2 regions of the Photorhabdus machadonis genome follow, and region 2 is predicted to be linked to the other one. Evidence: predicted binding sites of a transcription regulator. Region 2 holds the regulator's gene; the other holds the start of a gene.
The links. The regulator LexA, encoded in region 2, represses DNA repair genes until DNA is damaged. The targets are predictions, from matches to a motif close to TNCTGTATGTACATACAGNA.
Positions count from the first base shown of each region.

Region 1: a site for LexA is predicted at 1,945-1,964, ahead of dinB (DNA polymerase IV). Genes of this name have one in related genera too.

Region 1 is NZ_CP199761.1:4,205,441-4,213,561, reverse strand. Features, by position in the region: gene ACUN2T_RS20220 (TonB-dependent hemoglobin/transferrin/lactoferrin family receptor) at 1-1,821, opposite strand, end outside; gene dinB (DNA polymerase IV) at 1,987-3,042, shown strand; gene pepD (beta-Ala-His dipeptidase) at 3,079-4,539, opposite strand; gene gpt (xanthine phosphoribosyltransferase) at 4,797-5,258, shown strand; gene frsA (esterase FrsA) at 5,273-6,520, shown strand; gene proB (glutamate 5-kinase) at 6,654-7,757, shown strand; gene proA (glutamate-5-semialdehyde dehydrogenase) at 7,767-8,121, shown strand, end outside.
Region 2 is NZ_CP199761.1:541,804-549,924, forward strand. Features, by position in the region: gene pgi (glucose-6-phosphate isomerase) at 1-982, shown strand, start outside; gene ubiC (chorismate lyase) at 1,172-1,678, shown strand; gene ubiA (4-hydroxybenzoate octaprenyltransferase) at 1,715-2,569, shown strand; gene plsB (glycerol-3-phosphate 1-O-acyltransferase PlsB) at 2,619-5,075, opposite strand; gene ACUN2T_RS02645 (diacylglycerol kinase) at 5,205-5,576, shown strand; gene lexA (transcriptional repressor LexA) at 5,696-6,301, shown strand; gene zur (zinc uptake transcriptional repressor Zur) at 6,438-6,947, opposite strand; gene ACUN2T_RS02660 (DUF1266 domain-containing protein) at 7,167-8,121, shown strand, end outside.

The DNA of each region.
Region 1 (8,121 bases), 1.7 Mb from region 2:
TAAAGGCTTTCCACAATCCGGTAATTTACACACGACTCCACGACGGACAAATATTTCATCCTTGCCTCTATTTCGGAATAAAGTCGTACGGATTTGCAAGCTATCTTGGTCTGCCAGCAGGTTATTGAAATTCAGAATCGCACCGAAGCGTAAACCCGTCATTCTTTCTACGTCTAAATTACGGCTGGTGGCCGTGATACTCGCTTGTGCATATTGCATTTCATACTGTTCATCCACGAGTGGAGCTCGCCATGTCCGGCTGACATCCGAGAATAATGACAGGTTTTGCGTTGCTTTCCATATGATACCTAAATGTGGAGACCAACCAGTATAGGTGACGCTGCTGTAATCATGGCCTACATTTGGTGAGCTATCATTGTAGATTGCCGCGATATTGGGTTTGCCGGTATTGGTGATATGGTCATAGCGGACACTGGGGGTCACAGTAACGTTGCCGATAACCATTTCATCTTGTAAATAGAAGCTGTTCGTTTTTTGCTCGCCTGAAGGCATGTAGGTTGGCTGGAAATAGCCATGGTTATATTCAGGTTTTTTGTCTTTGCTTTTATCATGCATAAGGGTATTACGTTGATTTTTATGCCAACGAGCGCCAACGAGTAATGTGTGTTCTATTGGCCCGGTTATAAAAACACTTTTGTTATTGATATCTGCTAAGTTATCCACATAGTCGATCCAGCTTCCATTTCCTAATGAACCAATAAAACCGCTGTGGGCTTTTTCAGAGCGTTTATCATGCTGTGCTGTTTTCGAATAGGCATAGGTTGCTGTCAGGTTAAGTAACGGATTGTCTTCTGGTGCGATATTCCACTTGGCGGTGTAGTTTTGATCCGTTTGATCACGATAAACCAACTTACGGCGCCAGGCTTCATGCCAACCATATTTTTCAACCTCGGATTCTGACGGAACGACTATTTCATCGCGTTTTGCTGCCCATGGTTGCCAGCCAGCAGAATCAGAACGCATAGCGGAAAGCGTCAATGTATTGGCATCGTTCAGGTAAAAATTCGTTTTCAATAAATAGGATGCCTGATCACTTTTAGAGAAAGCAAAACGGGTGCCATCTGGCCGTTTAATATTGCCGCCATCTCGTTTGCTCATATATAACAGGCCGTCAGCGAAGCCTTCTACTGTCCGGCCATAAACTGCGCTGCTATAAATATTTTGGCGGTCATTGGTGTGATAACTGTATTTTAGCAATCCACCAAAATCTTCTCCTGGCTGTAACAGGTCACTAGCATCTTTGGTGACAACTTTGACTGTTCCGCCAAATCCTCCGTTACCATCAAGTAGGTTATGTGGGCCTTTATCGACATCGACTCGTTTGATTAATTCCGGCTCAATAAAGATAGATCCCTGGCGATATTTTTCGAAGCTTTTTGGTGCATCATCCAGTGTGATTTTGATGTCTTCTGTATCACCCATTCCCCAGATATTCAGAGTTTGACCGCCTGGACGGGGCGAGCCTGACATAGAAACCCCAGGGAGTTGGTTGAGTAACTCGGCGATATTGTCTGCTTGGGTACGCTCAATATCTGATTTTCTTAATACAGAACTTCCAGCGCTGACGCTATTGTTTAACTCTCCAATAACGGAAAGTGCGGGCAGGGCAATCACTTTCTCTGATTTTTCTAACTGTTCTGCGGTTTTCTGTGTTTCATTCTCCTGTGCTGTCAGATAACCGGGCAGACCTGCACTAAGAATAATCATGCCTGATAAGGCATAACGAATAGTGCGATTGATTTGTTGTGTAACCATTGTGGCTGAGCTTTTTTGCAGTTTCCCGCTATTTTTAATTGTCATAATCACCTTTGAAATGTCACTAAATAAAAAAGTTGTATCCAACAGGTCACTTAACGAAGGGAATCGGGCAGAAGAAAGTTAATAACGGAATTAACTTTTTTCCGATTGATCTTTATTATAGTTAACTGTATATTTATACAGTCTATGGTGGTTGGTCAAAGTAAAATGCGAAAGATTATTCATGTGGATATGGACTGTTTCTACGCAGCTATTGAAATGCGTGATAATCCGTCATTCCGTCATATTCCGATAGCTGTTGGTGGCAGTGCAGATAGACGAGGTGTTATCAGCACGGCTAATTATCCTGCCCGTCGTTTCGGGGTACATAGTGCAATGTCTACCGCAATGGCGCTGAAACGGTGTCCTCAGCTCAACGTTCTTCCGGGGCGTATGGCTCTGTATAAAGAGGTTTCCCAGCATATCCGTCAGATATTTTCTCGTTATACTGAGCGAATAGAACCTCTTTCACTGGATGAAGCCTATTTGGATGTCACTGATAGCCATCATTGTTATGGATCCGCCACGCTTATCGCCCATGAAATCCGTAAATCTATTTTTGATGAACTGCAACTGACGGCATCAGCCGGTATTGCATCGGTAAAATTTCTGGCAAAAATCGCTTCTGATATTAATAAACCGAATGGGCAATATGTGATTTCACCTGATCAAGTGTCTGAGTTTGTTAAAACTTTACCTCTGAAAAAAATTCCGGGTGTCGGCAAAGTCACGGTGCAACGTCTGAAAGATATGGGGCTGGAAACCTGTGCTGATGTACAAAAATATGATGTGATTGCTCTGGTGAAACGGTTGGGAAAATTTGGTCAGGTACTTTGGGATCGGTGCCACGGTATTGATGAGCGGTTGGTTCGTTCGGATTGTCTGCGAAAATCGGTTGGGGTGGAGCGGACACTGGCGAAGGATATTCACCATTGGGAACAGTGCACTGAACTGATAGAAAGTTTGTATCTGGAGTTGGAAAAACGCTTGAGCGCAGTCAAACCTGATCTGCGGATTGCCCGTCAGGGAGTTAAATTGAAATTTGATGATTTTCAACTGACAACTCAGGAACATGTCCACCCAATACTGGATAAACCGGATTTACTCCAATTGGCTCAGAAAGCATGGGCATCCCGGCGAGAAGGGCGAGGAGTTCGCTTAGTGGGCCTGCATGTAACTTTGCTGGACCCACAAATTGATCGGCAACTTTTGCTTGAGTGGTAATTCCCCTGCTACTACATCGGAGCAGGGGAGATTTGATTAAGATTTTTCAGGAATAGCTTTTAGGACTGCGGTCAGCAGCTGCCAATATTGACCAACACTTTTGATGTGAACTTGTTCGTCAGGGGAGTGAGCGCCTGTGATAGTTGGCCCGATAGAGACCATATCCATATCAGGATAAGGTTTCTTAAACAAACCACATTCCAGCCCTGCGTGAATCACCATAATATTGGGTGTTTTATCGAACAGCTGTTGATAAGTTTCACGTACCAGGTGCATAACCGGAGAATTCGCATCCGGCTGCCAGCCTGGATAATTGCCTTTAGCGATAATTTCAGCATTTGACAGTTTAGCTAGGGAACTGAGCATGCCTATAATATAAGATTTACCACTGTCGATAAGCGAACGGATCAGACAAATAATATTGACCTTATCCTGTTCCATGGCCACAACGCCCACGTTGAGAGAAGTTTCTACTACGCCTTTGATGATATCACTCATACGGATAACGCCGTTGGGTGTACTGTTCAGCAGTGGGATAAAACGGTTCTGGCAATCATCAGTCAGTGCCTGAATATCGGTTTCAACCTCTTCCAGCAATACAGTCAGATTTTTCTCGACGATGACATATTCATTTTTCAGGATGCCCAGGTAGTTATCTTTCAGTTGGGTCAGCCGCGCTGTTTTATCTGCGGGGACGGCAACAATAACATGACCTTCACGTGGAATGGCATTACGCAGCGTACCACCCTGGAACTCAAGCAGTTTTAGCGCCAGTTCCTCAGTATGGGCAGTAAGGAATCGTGCCAGTAGTTTGTTGGCATTACCCAGCCCTAAATGAATATCACAACCGGAATGCCCGCCTTTCAGACCTTTGATGGTGAGTTTTAGTGTTTTGTAGTGAGCTGGAACCGTTTCACGGGTAAGTGCTAACGTTGTGGTGAAATCGATACCTCCGGCACAACCCATGTAGATTTCGCCTTCTTCTTCTGAATCGGTATTGATTAAAATATCAGCCTGTAGCCAGCCCGGTTGCAGGCCAAAAGCACCATCCATTCCGGTTTCTTCTGTCATGGTCAGTAAAACTTCCAGAGGACCATGTTTTACATTGTCATCAGCCAGCACTGCCAATGCTGATGCCAGGCCAATACCATTATCTGCACCTAATGTTGTACCCTGTGCAGTAACCCATTCACCATCAATATAAGGACGGATAGGATCTTTGGTGAAGTCATGTTCTGTATCGTTGTTTTTCTGTGGCACCATATCAAGGTGAGCTTGCAGAACAACGGCTTTACGATTTTCCAACCCTTTACTGGCGGGCTTTCTGAGCAGAATATTGCCAACTTGATCGCGTTCAACGTGCAAGCCTTTTTCCTGCGCCCATTGAACAATATGGGTTGCCAGCGCTTCTTCATGATAAGAAGGGTGAGGAATAGAGCAGATTTTGGCAAAGATGTCCCACAGAGGCTGAGGGGATAATTGTGATAGTTCTGACACGACGAATCTCCTGTGACTGCATCTCAATAAGATGGAAATATTACTCTCTACCAGAGACATAGGTTTTATTATTACAAGTGATTAACGCTTTGATGCTATTGAGCTCAGAATACCACTTTATTTTGGTAAGAATAATGTGATTCATCGATTCCCTGTTTCCGCTGGTTTTTGCTGGTCTAAATCACTATAATCTCGCGCAACTTTTTCTGTGAAAACTCTTTTCTGAAAATATTCTTAAGTTGCCGGGACCCATTCTTATGAGCGAAAAATATGTCGTAACCTGGGATATGTTGCAAATACATGCCCGTAAATTGGCACAACGTTTACTCCCTGTCGAACAATGGAAAGGTATCATTGCTGTGAGTCGGGGTGGTCTTGTCCCCGGCGCTCTCTTGGCGCGTGAATTGGGTATCCGTCATGTAGATACTGTCTGTATTTCCAGCTATGATCATAATAATCAACGCGATTTGCAAGTGCTGAAAAAAGCAGAAGGTGATGGTGAAGGTTTCATCGTTGTAGATGATCTGGTTGATACTGGGGGCACCGCTCAGGTTATTCGTGATATGTATCCAAAAGCGCATTTTGTGACTATTTTCGCCAAACCGGCAGGTCGTCCTCTTGTTGATGATTATGTTGTTGATATTCCCCAAGATACTTGGATCGAGCAACCTTGGGATATGAGCGTAGTATTTGTTCCGCCAATTTGTGAAAGTAAATAAAATCAGCATTTGTTATGGCAAATCAAAATCTTTCAGAATCACTTTTTAAGCCAAGACAAAAGCATCAGGAAACTTCCACGCTGGTAAAGCACCGCCATCCCCGGCTGATTGCAGGTAATTACAATACGTTGGATGGTAATAGCCACGGGCGCTGGTATCGCATGATTAACCGGCTGATGTGGATTTGGCGGGGAGTTGATCCTTTCGAGATAGAAGAAGTCTTGTGCCGGATTGCCATGGCAAACGCTCAACGCAGTGATGATAATTTACTGGATACGGTGGTTGGGTATCGTAAAGGTAATTGGATTTTTGAGTGGTCACATCAGGCGATGCTGTGGCAACAGAGAGCGTTACAGACAGAACAGACCGCAGAGGCGGGCAATTTCTGGTTGAAAGCGGCCAATCTGTATAGCATCGCCGGTTATCCTCATCTCAAAGGGGATGATCTGTCTCAGCAGGCCGGTGTTTTGGCGAATAAAGCCTATGAAAATGTGGCCCGTTGCTCTGATTATCAGTTGAGGAAGATAGAGTTCAAACTGAAAGAGGGTGGTTGTGTCACTGGCTTTCTGCATTTGCCTCAACGACCACAAGGACCCTCTCCAACTATTCTGGTGTGTGGTAGCTTAGATAATTTGCAAAGTGATTATTATCCGTTATTCCGTGATTATCTGGCGCCTTTGGGATTTGCCATGCTGACGGTGGATATGCCTTCAGTGGGTTACTGCTCACGTTTGCGGTTGACACAGGATACTTGTACTCTTCATCAACAAATAATCCATCAACTGAGTGACATCCCTTGGATTGACCATACTCGGGTTGGCGTTTTTGGCTTCCGTTTTGGTGCTAATATTGCTGTCCGCCTGGCATATTTGGAATCTAAACGTATCAAAGGTATTGCGACTTTTGGCGCTATTGTCCATGAGTGGCTCAATAGCGCTGAACGCCAGCAAAATGCTCCTGTGATGTATCTCGATATGTTTGCCAGCCGGATGGGTATTTATAATGTGGATGAAAATGCGTTTCGCCTCGAACTTGGTTGTTATTCCCTTAAAAAACAAGGCCTGTTAGGCCGACGTTGTTCGGTTCCTATGCTAGCGGGTTACTGGCAGAATGATATTTTCAGCCCGAAGGAAGAATCGAAACTGATAGCAATGTCATCAATGGACAGTAAATTATTGACTATTCCGGCAACGCCTGTTTACAGCAGCTTCAATAAGGCATTACAGGAAGCCAGCCAATGGTTGAAAAATAAAATGGGTTAGTTGAAATTGATGGCAATAAGTTTATTTTGAACTCACATTTTTTCAATTTATCGTTATGCCTGTTGGCATAACGCTTCTCTCCTGCTAAAACTGAATGCTGTTTTTTCAAATTAAATATAACGGCAAAAATATGATGAATGGTCGCCAAACATTGGTTGTGAAGCTGGGGACAAGTGTATTGACCGGCGGCTCTCGTCGTCTGAACCGGGCTCGTATTGTAGAGCTGGTACGCCAATGTGCTCAACAACATGAAAAAGGCCACCGTATTATTATTGTAACTTCCGGTGCTATTGCGGCTGGCCGTGAACATCTGGGATATCCGGATTTACCTGCAACTATTGCTTCTAAGCAATTGCTGGCGGCAGTAGGTCAGAGCCGGTTGATTCAGCTGTGGGAACAGTTTTTTTCTATTTACGGTATTCATGTTGGTCAAATGTTACTGACCCGTGCGGATTTAGAAGATCGGGAGCGTTTTTTAAATGCCAGAGATACCTTAAATGCCCTGCTTGATAATCGCATTGTTCCTATAATCAATGAGAATGATGCGGTTGCGACCGCAGAAATTAAAGTAGGTGATAATGATAATTTATCTGCACTGGCAGCAATTCTAGGTGGAGCAGATAAACTGTTATTATTGACTGATATTGAAGGGCTATATACTGCTGATCCGCGCAGTAATACCAATGCAGAACTTATTCCCGAAGTTTATGACATCAGTGACGAATTACGTATGGTTGCCGGTGATAGCGTTTCTGGTTTAGGGACGGGTGGAATGGCGACTAAGCTTCAGGCTGCGGGTATTGCAGGCCGGGCCGGTATTGATGTCATTATTGCTGCCGGTAACAAACCTGATGTTATCGCGGATGTTGTTGAAGGTAATCCGGTTGGGACTCGCTTTCATGGGCTGGAAAGCCCGATGGAAAATCGCAAGCGTTGGATTTTTGGTGCCCCTCCTGCCGGTGAAATTATTGTTGATCACGGTGCTGAAACCGCAATCTGTGAAAAAGGCAGTTCTTTGTTGCCGAAAGGGATTAAAAATATTAAAGGTGATTTCTCCCGTGGAGAGGTTATCTGTATTCGTAGCCTGTCTGGTAAGGATTTAGCGCACGGTGTTTGCCGTTATAACAGTGATGCTTTGCGTTTGATTGCAGGCCACCATTCACAGCAGATAAACCAAATTCTCGGTTATGAATATGGCGCTGTTGCAGTTCATCGTGATGACATGATTGTGAGTTAAGGATTCATAATGTTAGAACAAATGGGAAAGGCCGCCAGAGAAGCCTCATGGCAACTGGCACAGCTAAGTACAAAACAGAAAAATCAGGTATTAATCCACATTGCCGATTTGCTGGAGCAGAAAAGTACAATCATTCTCGAAGCTAATCAGCTTGATATGGCTCAGGCTCGTGAACAGGGAATGAATGAAGCGTTGCTGGATCGTCTGCTGCTGACACAAGAACGTTTGGCAGCGATAGCGAACGATGTTCGCCAGGTGTGCCGTTTATCTGACCCGGTAGGGCAAGTCATTGATGGTAGCTTGCTTGACAGTGGTTTGAAGTTAGAACGTTGCCGTGTACCGCTTGGTGTGATTGGGGTGATTT
Region 2 (8,121 bases):
CCGTGATTGGTTTCTGAAAACTGCTGGTGATGAAGCACATGTTGCGAAGCATTTTGCCGCGCTCTCCACCAATGAGCAAGACGTTAAGAAATTCGGTATTGATACCCAAAATATGTTTGAATTCTGGAATTGGGTAGGGGGCCGTTATTCATTATGGTCAGCGATTGGTTTGTCTATTGCGCTCTCTATTGGGTTTGATAATTTTGAACAACTGCTCAGTGGTGCACACGCAATGGATAGGCATTTTGCCCATACCCAGTTTGAGCAGAATATCCCCGTATTACTGGCGCTGATTGGCATCTGGTACAACAATTTCTTTGGCGCGGAAACAGAAGCGATTCTGCCATATGATCAATACATGCATCGTTTTGCAGCATACTTTCAGCAGGGCAATATGGAATCCAACGGTAAATATATTGACCGCAATGGTCATCCGGTGGATTACCAAACCGGTCCGATCATCTGGGGAGAGCCTGGAACCAATGGTCAGCACGCTTTCTATCAACTTATTCATCAGGGCACTAAACTGATCCCTTGCGATTTTATTGCTCCGGCGATCAGCCATAACCCATTGAGTGACCATCACAACAAATTGTTATCCAACTTCTTCGCTCAGACAGAAGCGTTGGCATTTGGTAAAACCCGTGGACAAGTGGATGCTGAATTTGCCGCCAGTGGTAAAACTGCGGTTGAAGTCGGGCATGTTGCACCATTTAAAGTGTTTGAAGGAAACCGTCCGACGAATTCCATTTTGTTGCGTGAAATTACTCCATTCAGTTTGGGGGCGTTGATTGCCATGTATGAGCACAAAATATTTGTACAAGGGGTGATTCTCAACATCTTCACCTTTGACCAATGGGGAGTTGAGCTGGGTAAGCAACTGGCTAATCGTATTTTGCCAGAACTCGAGAATGGTGAAGAGGTTGCCGATCACGATAGCTCGACAAATGGGTTGATTAACCGCTTTAAAGCATGGCGTTAATCACTTGTTCTGAATCAGGGAGTTAAATTTATATGAGCGAATTGTGTTGATCGTAATTCGCTCATTTTTGGCAAGTATTATTGACAGAATTTGTCATAACTTTTTATTCTGTATACCTACAACGTGGTATCCTCAGTGCCCATCAATTGTACGACCGGATAAAAGAAATTTGTCCTAATGGAAACTCGCATGTTAACTGACTCGATCTTAACGACGGTGCCTATTCAGTGGGTTTCGGTGGATTCATCCGGCTTGCCTGATGAGATTTCAGACTGGCTGATGGAGTTGGGGTCAATGACCCGCCGTTTTGAACAATACTGTGACCATGTTCATGTTGTACCATTCAGAGAGTCTTTTATCACAGTGGAAGAACTTTCCGATGAAAGTGAGCATTTGCTAACTTGTCAGAGGTACTGGCTGCGAGAAGTCGTATTATATGGTGATAATATCCCCTGGTTATTGGGAAGAACGTTAATTCCTGAAGCAACATTAACCGGCCCTGATGAAAGTCTGGTTGATTTAGGAACAGTCCCGCTTGGGCGATATCTTTTTAGTAGCAATAAATTAACACGGGATTATATTCATGTAGGGCAACAGGGGAAACGCTGGGCAAGGCGATCATTGCTGAGATTATCAAGCAAGCCATTATTATTAACGGAAGTCTTCTTGCCTGAATCACCTGTATACAAAAAATAAAATTTAAACAAGGGGGAAACAGAAGTGGCGGGAAGTATGGCGCAAAGTAAATGGCAGGCCTATTGCCGTTTAGTGCGTATTGACAGACCCATAGGTTCGTTATTGTTGTTATGGCCGACATTTTGGGCTTTATGGATTGCCGGGAAAGGTATTCCGGATATGCACATATTGTGGGTCTTTACTGCCGGTGTGTTTCTGATGCGTGCAGCAGGGTGTGTGATTAATGATTTTGCTGACAGAAAATTTGATGGTTATGTCGAACGCACAAAAGCACGTCCCCTGCCCAGTGGTGCTATCAGTGAGAAAGAGAGTAAGATCCTGTTTGTTGTACTGGCGCTGATTTCTTTCGGGTTGGTTCTGGCGCTGAATAAGATGGCTATCTGGTTGTCAGTCGCTGGGTTAGCTTTGGCTTGGTTTTATCCCTTTGTTAAACGGTTCAGTCATCTTCCTCAGTTTGTATTGGGCGCGGCTTATGGCTGGTCTATCCCAATGGGATTCGCTGCGGTTAGTGAGTCCTTACCACTAGAATGCTGGCTATTGTTTCTGGTTAATATCTTGTGGTCGGTTATTTATGATACACAGTATGCCATGGTCGATCGTAACGATGATCTGAAAATTGGTGTTAAGTCTACTGCTATTCTGTTTGGTCGTTTCGATAAGCTGATTATTGGGTTACTGCAACTTGCTATGTTGCTGGTTTTACTGCTGGTGGGTTATATGATGAATCTGGGTGGCATCTATTATTGGTCATTGTTGCTTGCCGGTGCCTTATTTATTTATCAGCAGAAACTGATTGCAGGTCGGGAAAGAGAGCTTTGCTTCCAAGCATTCCTCAATAATAACTATGTTGGTGTGGTATTATTTTTGGGTATCTTCTTCAGTTACGTTTGATATATGGGGTGATAATGGGGAAAACCCATTATCACCCGGATGTTAAAAATTATGCTTCTTGAGTTGTCTCTTCTGCATCGTTGTGTTCAGCTGGCAAACTGACACTCTCGATAGTCAGACGGATTTCAGGTGACATCAGTTCACTCAATACCTGATACAGCTCCTGAGTATTTGCTGTAATCACATCACCACGATCACTGATATATCCTTCTTCACGCAGTGTATTTACCGATGTGGTGAATACCGCCTTATCGAAGAATTCAGGTGCGTTAATGCCATGTAATACCGACAGACGTTGTGCCAACATACGGCTCTCTTTTTCCAGCGCACCCCGGCTGATTTCCGGGTTGGCATTCAGTAAAGAGAGGGTGATGGCATAACGTTGCAGGGTTTCGCGGACACCGGCTGCCAGCAATTGCAATGGGCGAATACGTGCTGGATTCAATACCAGCATACCTTGTTCTTTGTTACAGATAAGGCTCTGGCGAGTAAGCTCATTAACCAGGATATTAACCACTTCTCGCAGATCTGCTTTGTTGTAACGTATAAACAGTTCTGCTTTGAGCAGAGGATAAATGATTTCTACCTGGCTGAGTAACGCTTCACGGCTGATACGGCGATGATCAATAACGATGCAGGCAATCAATGATGGCAGTACCAATAAATGCTGGATATTGTTGCGGTAGTAGGTCATCAGAACCGCACGCTCACGCGGCAGGATAATGATGTCGCCCATACTGTCTTTGTCTACCTCGAACTTATCCATTTGCAGAGCGTGCTCTAACAACTCTTCTGCGGTTTTCTTTGGCACAGTAACATCGGTTGTATAAGGCGCGTTGTGCATGAGTTGTATATAACAATCCAGTTGCTCAAGCAGTTGCTCGCGAGTAAGCGCTCGCTGACGTGATGACAGTAGGGCGGTTGAACACAGGTTGATTGCGTTAGCAGCTGCGGCATTGTTGATGTTCACCATAATTTTCCCGGCCAGCTTACTGACTGTTGGGTTAACCCATTCAGGACGGTGAAACTCTATTGGATCAATAGAATCACGCCAGTCAGGAACATGGTGATTAAGATATTGGATCAACGGGATAGGTTCACCAAAGTTTACATAGCCTTGCCCCAGATTACGAAGCTTACGCAAACCGCGTATCATCTGGAAAAAGCTCTCTTTCTCTTTGGTTGCTCCCCGCAGCTCTTTGGCATAGGTGGCAACTTCCATCACATGTTCGTAACCGATATAAATTGGCACGATAGTGATTGGGCGTGATTCACCTCTCAACATTGCTTGTAACGTCATGGTCAGTGTACCCGTTTTGGGATCGAGCAAACGACCTGTCCGGGAACGACCACCTTCCATAAAGTATTCAACAGAATAGCCGCGTGCAAATAACTCACCCAGATATTCACGGAATATCGTGGCATAGAGTTTATTACCTTTAAAAGTGCGGCGGATAAAAAATGCACCAAGGCGGCGGAATATCGGCCCTGCTGGCCAGAAATTCAGGTTGATGCCTGCGGCGATATGGGGCGGTACCAAACCCTGATGATAAATCACATAGGAGAGCAGCAGATAATCCATATGACTACGGTGGCAGGGCGCATAAACCAGTTCGTGACCATCCTGTGCCAGACGACGAATGCGTTCAGCATTGTGGACATTGATCCCCTGATACAGACGGTTCCAGGTCCAACCAAGTACACGATCTGACAGCCGTACTGTTTCATAAGAGAAATTCGCTGCAATCTCTTCCATCATGTTAACGGCATTCTGCTGCGCTTTCTCATGGGCGATTTTCTTGCTGCGGGCCTCATCAATAACGGCCTTTTCTATTGCTTTTGAAGCCAGTAGCTTGTTAAACAGCTCCTGACGAACAGGCAGACGCGGACCCACTGCCGCCAGGCGTTGGCGTGAATAGTGCATTCGTGCCACGCGAGCCAGCTTGTGAGCAATTGTCTTGTCTGTGCCATGCTCCGTTGCCATATAACGCAGAGATACTGTGTTTGAAAAACGCACAAAACTGTCCCGGCCCAGCCAGAGAATGGCGAAGAATTTCTGGATACCATTAAGTAGCCGTAGATGTGGGGTGCTGTGTCCTTCACGTCCGGGTGAGCGACCAAACATGACAGAAACTGGCAGCATTTGAATATCCAAGTTTGGATTATTACGGTGCAGATCCAGATACGCATGGAAAATTTTTACGGATTCCTGCTTTGGTGCGCAATAGCGGAATACGCGTGGGCCATTATCGATAAATACATAGCCCGGAAGCTCAGTATCACCTATCTCCAGTGAGTTTAAAGGGTCTGGCAGATCCTGCTCAAGACATTGCTGACGTAATGTCAGTAAGTCTGCTTTGGAGTGATACGGCAATACGTACAGAATAGGGCGTGTCGTATCGAGCCGTAATTCGGTAATGGGATCTGTAGGAATAAGTTTGCTCTTTACCAGTATTTTTAGTGGTAAATTCAATAATTTATAATATATTTTACGCCAACCTGACATAAATAAACTTGAAGCCTCTTGTTAGCAATACGTCGCAAGCATACCAGAAACAGGTGTTGAGATCTGTTATGTTAAGACGATATAAAAGTTAAAAGTGGCAAATAACCTTACATTTGGTATGAATAATTTATGGCAAATCAATCCAAGGGACTGACCCGTATCATCAAAGCAACCGGATATTCGATGAAAGGTCTCAGGGCTGCGTGGCAAAATGAAGCGGCTTTCCGGCAGGAAATAATTGTGGCGATATTAGCGGTGATTGTTGCATTTTATCTGAATATCAGCGCAATTGAACGCATTTTACTGATTGGTTCAGTAATGTTGGTGGTGATTGTAGAGATTCTGAACAGTGCTATTGAAGCTGTTGTTGATCGTATTGGCAGTGAATTCCATGAGTTGTCCGGCCGGGCGAAAGATATGGGATCGGCGGCGGTCTTTCTGACGATGCTGCTGTCGTTAATTGTCTGGAGTACCGTTCTCTGGCGCTATTTTGTGACCTGATTTAGTTTAATAATGCGTCATTATACTATAATGGGCTGATTTTCTACCCTGGCAGGTTCCCAATCGTTATTTACCTGTATATACTCACAGTTTGACTGTATAAACACACAGGGGGCGGAATGAAAGCACTTACCGTAAGGCAGCAGCAGGTTTATGACCTGGTGCGTGACCACATTTCGCAAACGGGTATGCCGCCAACGCGTGCTGAAATTGCAGCACGTCTTGGTTTTCGTTCGCCTAATGCGGCTGAAGAGCATTTAAAAGCATTGGCTCGCAAAGGGGTGATAGAGATTGTTGCCGGGGCATCCAGGGGTATCCGTTTGCTGCTAGAAGACTCTGGTTTGCCGTTGATTGGCCGTGTAGCCGCAGGTGAACCACTGTTGGCGCAGGAGCACATTGAAAGTCATTATCGGATAGATCCCGCACTGTTTAAGCCCAGTGCGGATTTCCTGTTGAGAGTCAGCGGTATGTCCATGAAAGATATTGGGATTATGGATGGTGATCTGTTGGCTGTGCATAAAACACAGGATGTCCGTAATGGGCAGGTTATTGTTGCTCGTATTGAAGATGAAGTGACTGTAAAACGTTTTAAACAGACTGGAAATAAAGTTGAATTGTCGGCAGAAAACCCTGAGTTTAAGCCAATTGTGGTGGATTTGCGTGAACGAAGCCTGACAATTGAAGGATTAGCCGTTGGGGTGATTCGTAACAGTGATAAGTTTTGATAGTAAAATATCGAATCGTTGTTTTTTGGTGATTGTCAAAGAGTTGCAATATTCTGGCAGAATCATGTTATTGGGTTTATCAGTATGATTATCTTGAACGTGATTCTGCGGTTGCCTGTTGCTATTTACAGGTTCTCTACTTCTTTTTTACCTCAATACTGTGGTCGTGCTGGCATTCATCCCGTTCAGTACAGGATTCAATCTCTGCACAAGAAGAACATAAACCATGCGCTTCAATGACGGTATGGCGTAAGCTGAATCCGGCGGTTTTTGCTAACTGTTGAATAGCGGATTCAACGGTTCCACCATCTCGTTCTGTAACAGAACCGCAGCGGTCGCAAATAAACATTGCTGAGGTGTGGCTTGGTTGTTCAATATGGTGGCACAGCACATAACTGTTGGTAGACTCTATTTTATGAATAAATCCCTGTTCTAGCAGAAATTCCAGTGCCCGGTATATTGTTGGTGGTTTAGCCTGTGGTTCTGCTTCCCGCAATAAATCCAGTAAATCATAAGCACTGATTGCGCCGGGTTGTTCTGAAATCAGACGCAAAACTTCAAGCCGCTGTGGCGTAAAGCGAACTCCCCGTGTCAGGCAAATAGCTTCGGCTTGTTCCAGTAACTTTTTTTGGTTAATCAGTTTCATTGCGCCCCTTACAGCCAGCATGATAACAATATTGGGATGTTATCATGTTTCTGCGATAGAAAATATTCTCCAGAAAAGTTCATTGTGCTTGTCCCCTGATGGAGTTAATTTGGTTAAATTGATACTTAGCAGCAAAAATAATGTTTTCCTGATGTTTGTGATAATACAGATAAGAATTATCATATATGGTAGGTAATTTGTGAAAAGGAATCATTTGTGATGAAAGAACTTTTACAAAATCAGCCTCATTATAGGCAGTTCCCTGCTAAAGGCTATCAGGTAATAAAGAATATTATCTGTGAAAAAAGAAATTTACCTTTTCTGAGTTCATTATATGCGGTGATTAATATTTTATTTGTAATTGCAGTCTGTATGGGGATTATATTATCTGTGGCAATTGTATTATTTATAATAGGTAATGTATCTGTCCCTGATACAGACTATTCACTTTTGGCACAAGTAGTCAGTGTAGCATTATTTGTAATAATGTTACTCTCAGTTATTATTTATCGTATTGCTAAACGTCCTGAATGGGAACAACGGCATTATTACCAACAAGCAGGTTTATCTTTTTTACCGGAAGAAAAGCGTCAGGTATTGCGGTTAAATATTGTGAGTGACTATTGGCTGGGCTTTTGGAGTGAAACTCTGGAGCATTACCCTTTGCAGTCACGGGTTGCTCATGATAACTATCGTTACTGCCTGCTCCCATTATCACCTACTCAGGAACATCAATCTCAACTATACAGTGACTGGGGAATTATTGATGAAGAAGGTTATATGAAAATGTTAACTGGTTTGTGGAGTGGGGCGCATTCAAAATATTTTGCTGTTGATGCTGCTCTTAGTGATGGCAAAATGTTTAAAGTTCTTGCCAAATTAGTTGAAGTAACACCTGACTCTATTCGTAAATGTTCTCAAATTGTAAATGGGCGTCCACCTGCATTGGTGTGGGGATTTGATTTGTGGCTTGCAATTGTTTTAAGCCGTAATTGTTTTTGTGCTGGTTATATCAGTGAAGAAATGGCATGGAAAAATATGCTGAAAACTGCTAATTATATTTATGAAATCTTTGGCAGCTTTGATGAGTTTCATACCAACTTCCGGTTGGGTAATGCCTATTGGAGTAATGATTTTGATAAGACGAAAGAGCGGCTGGATCAGTTTAATTATT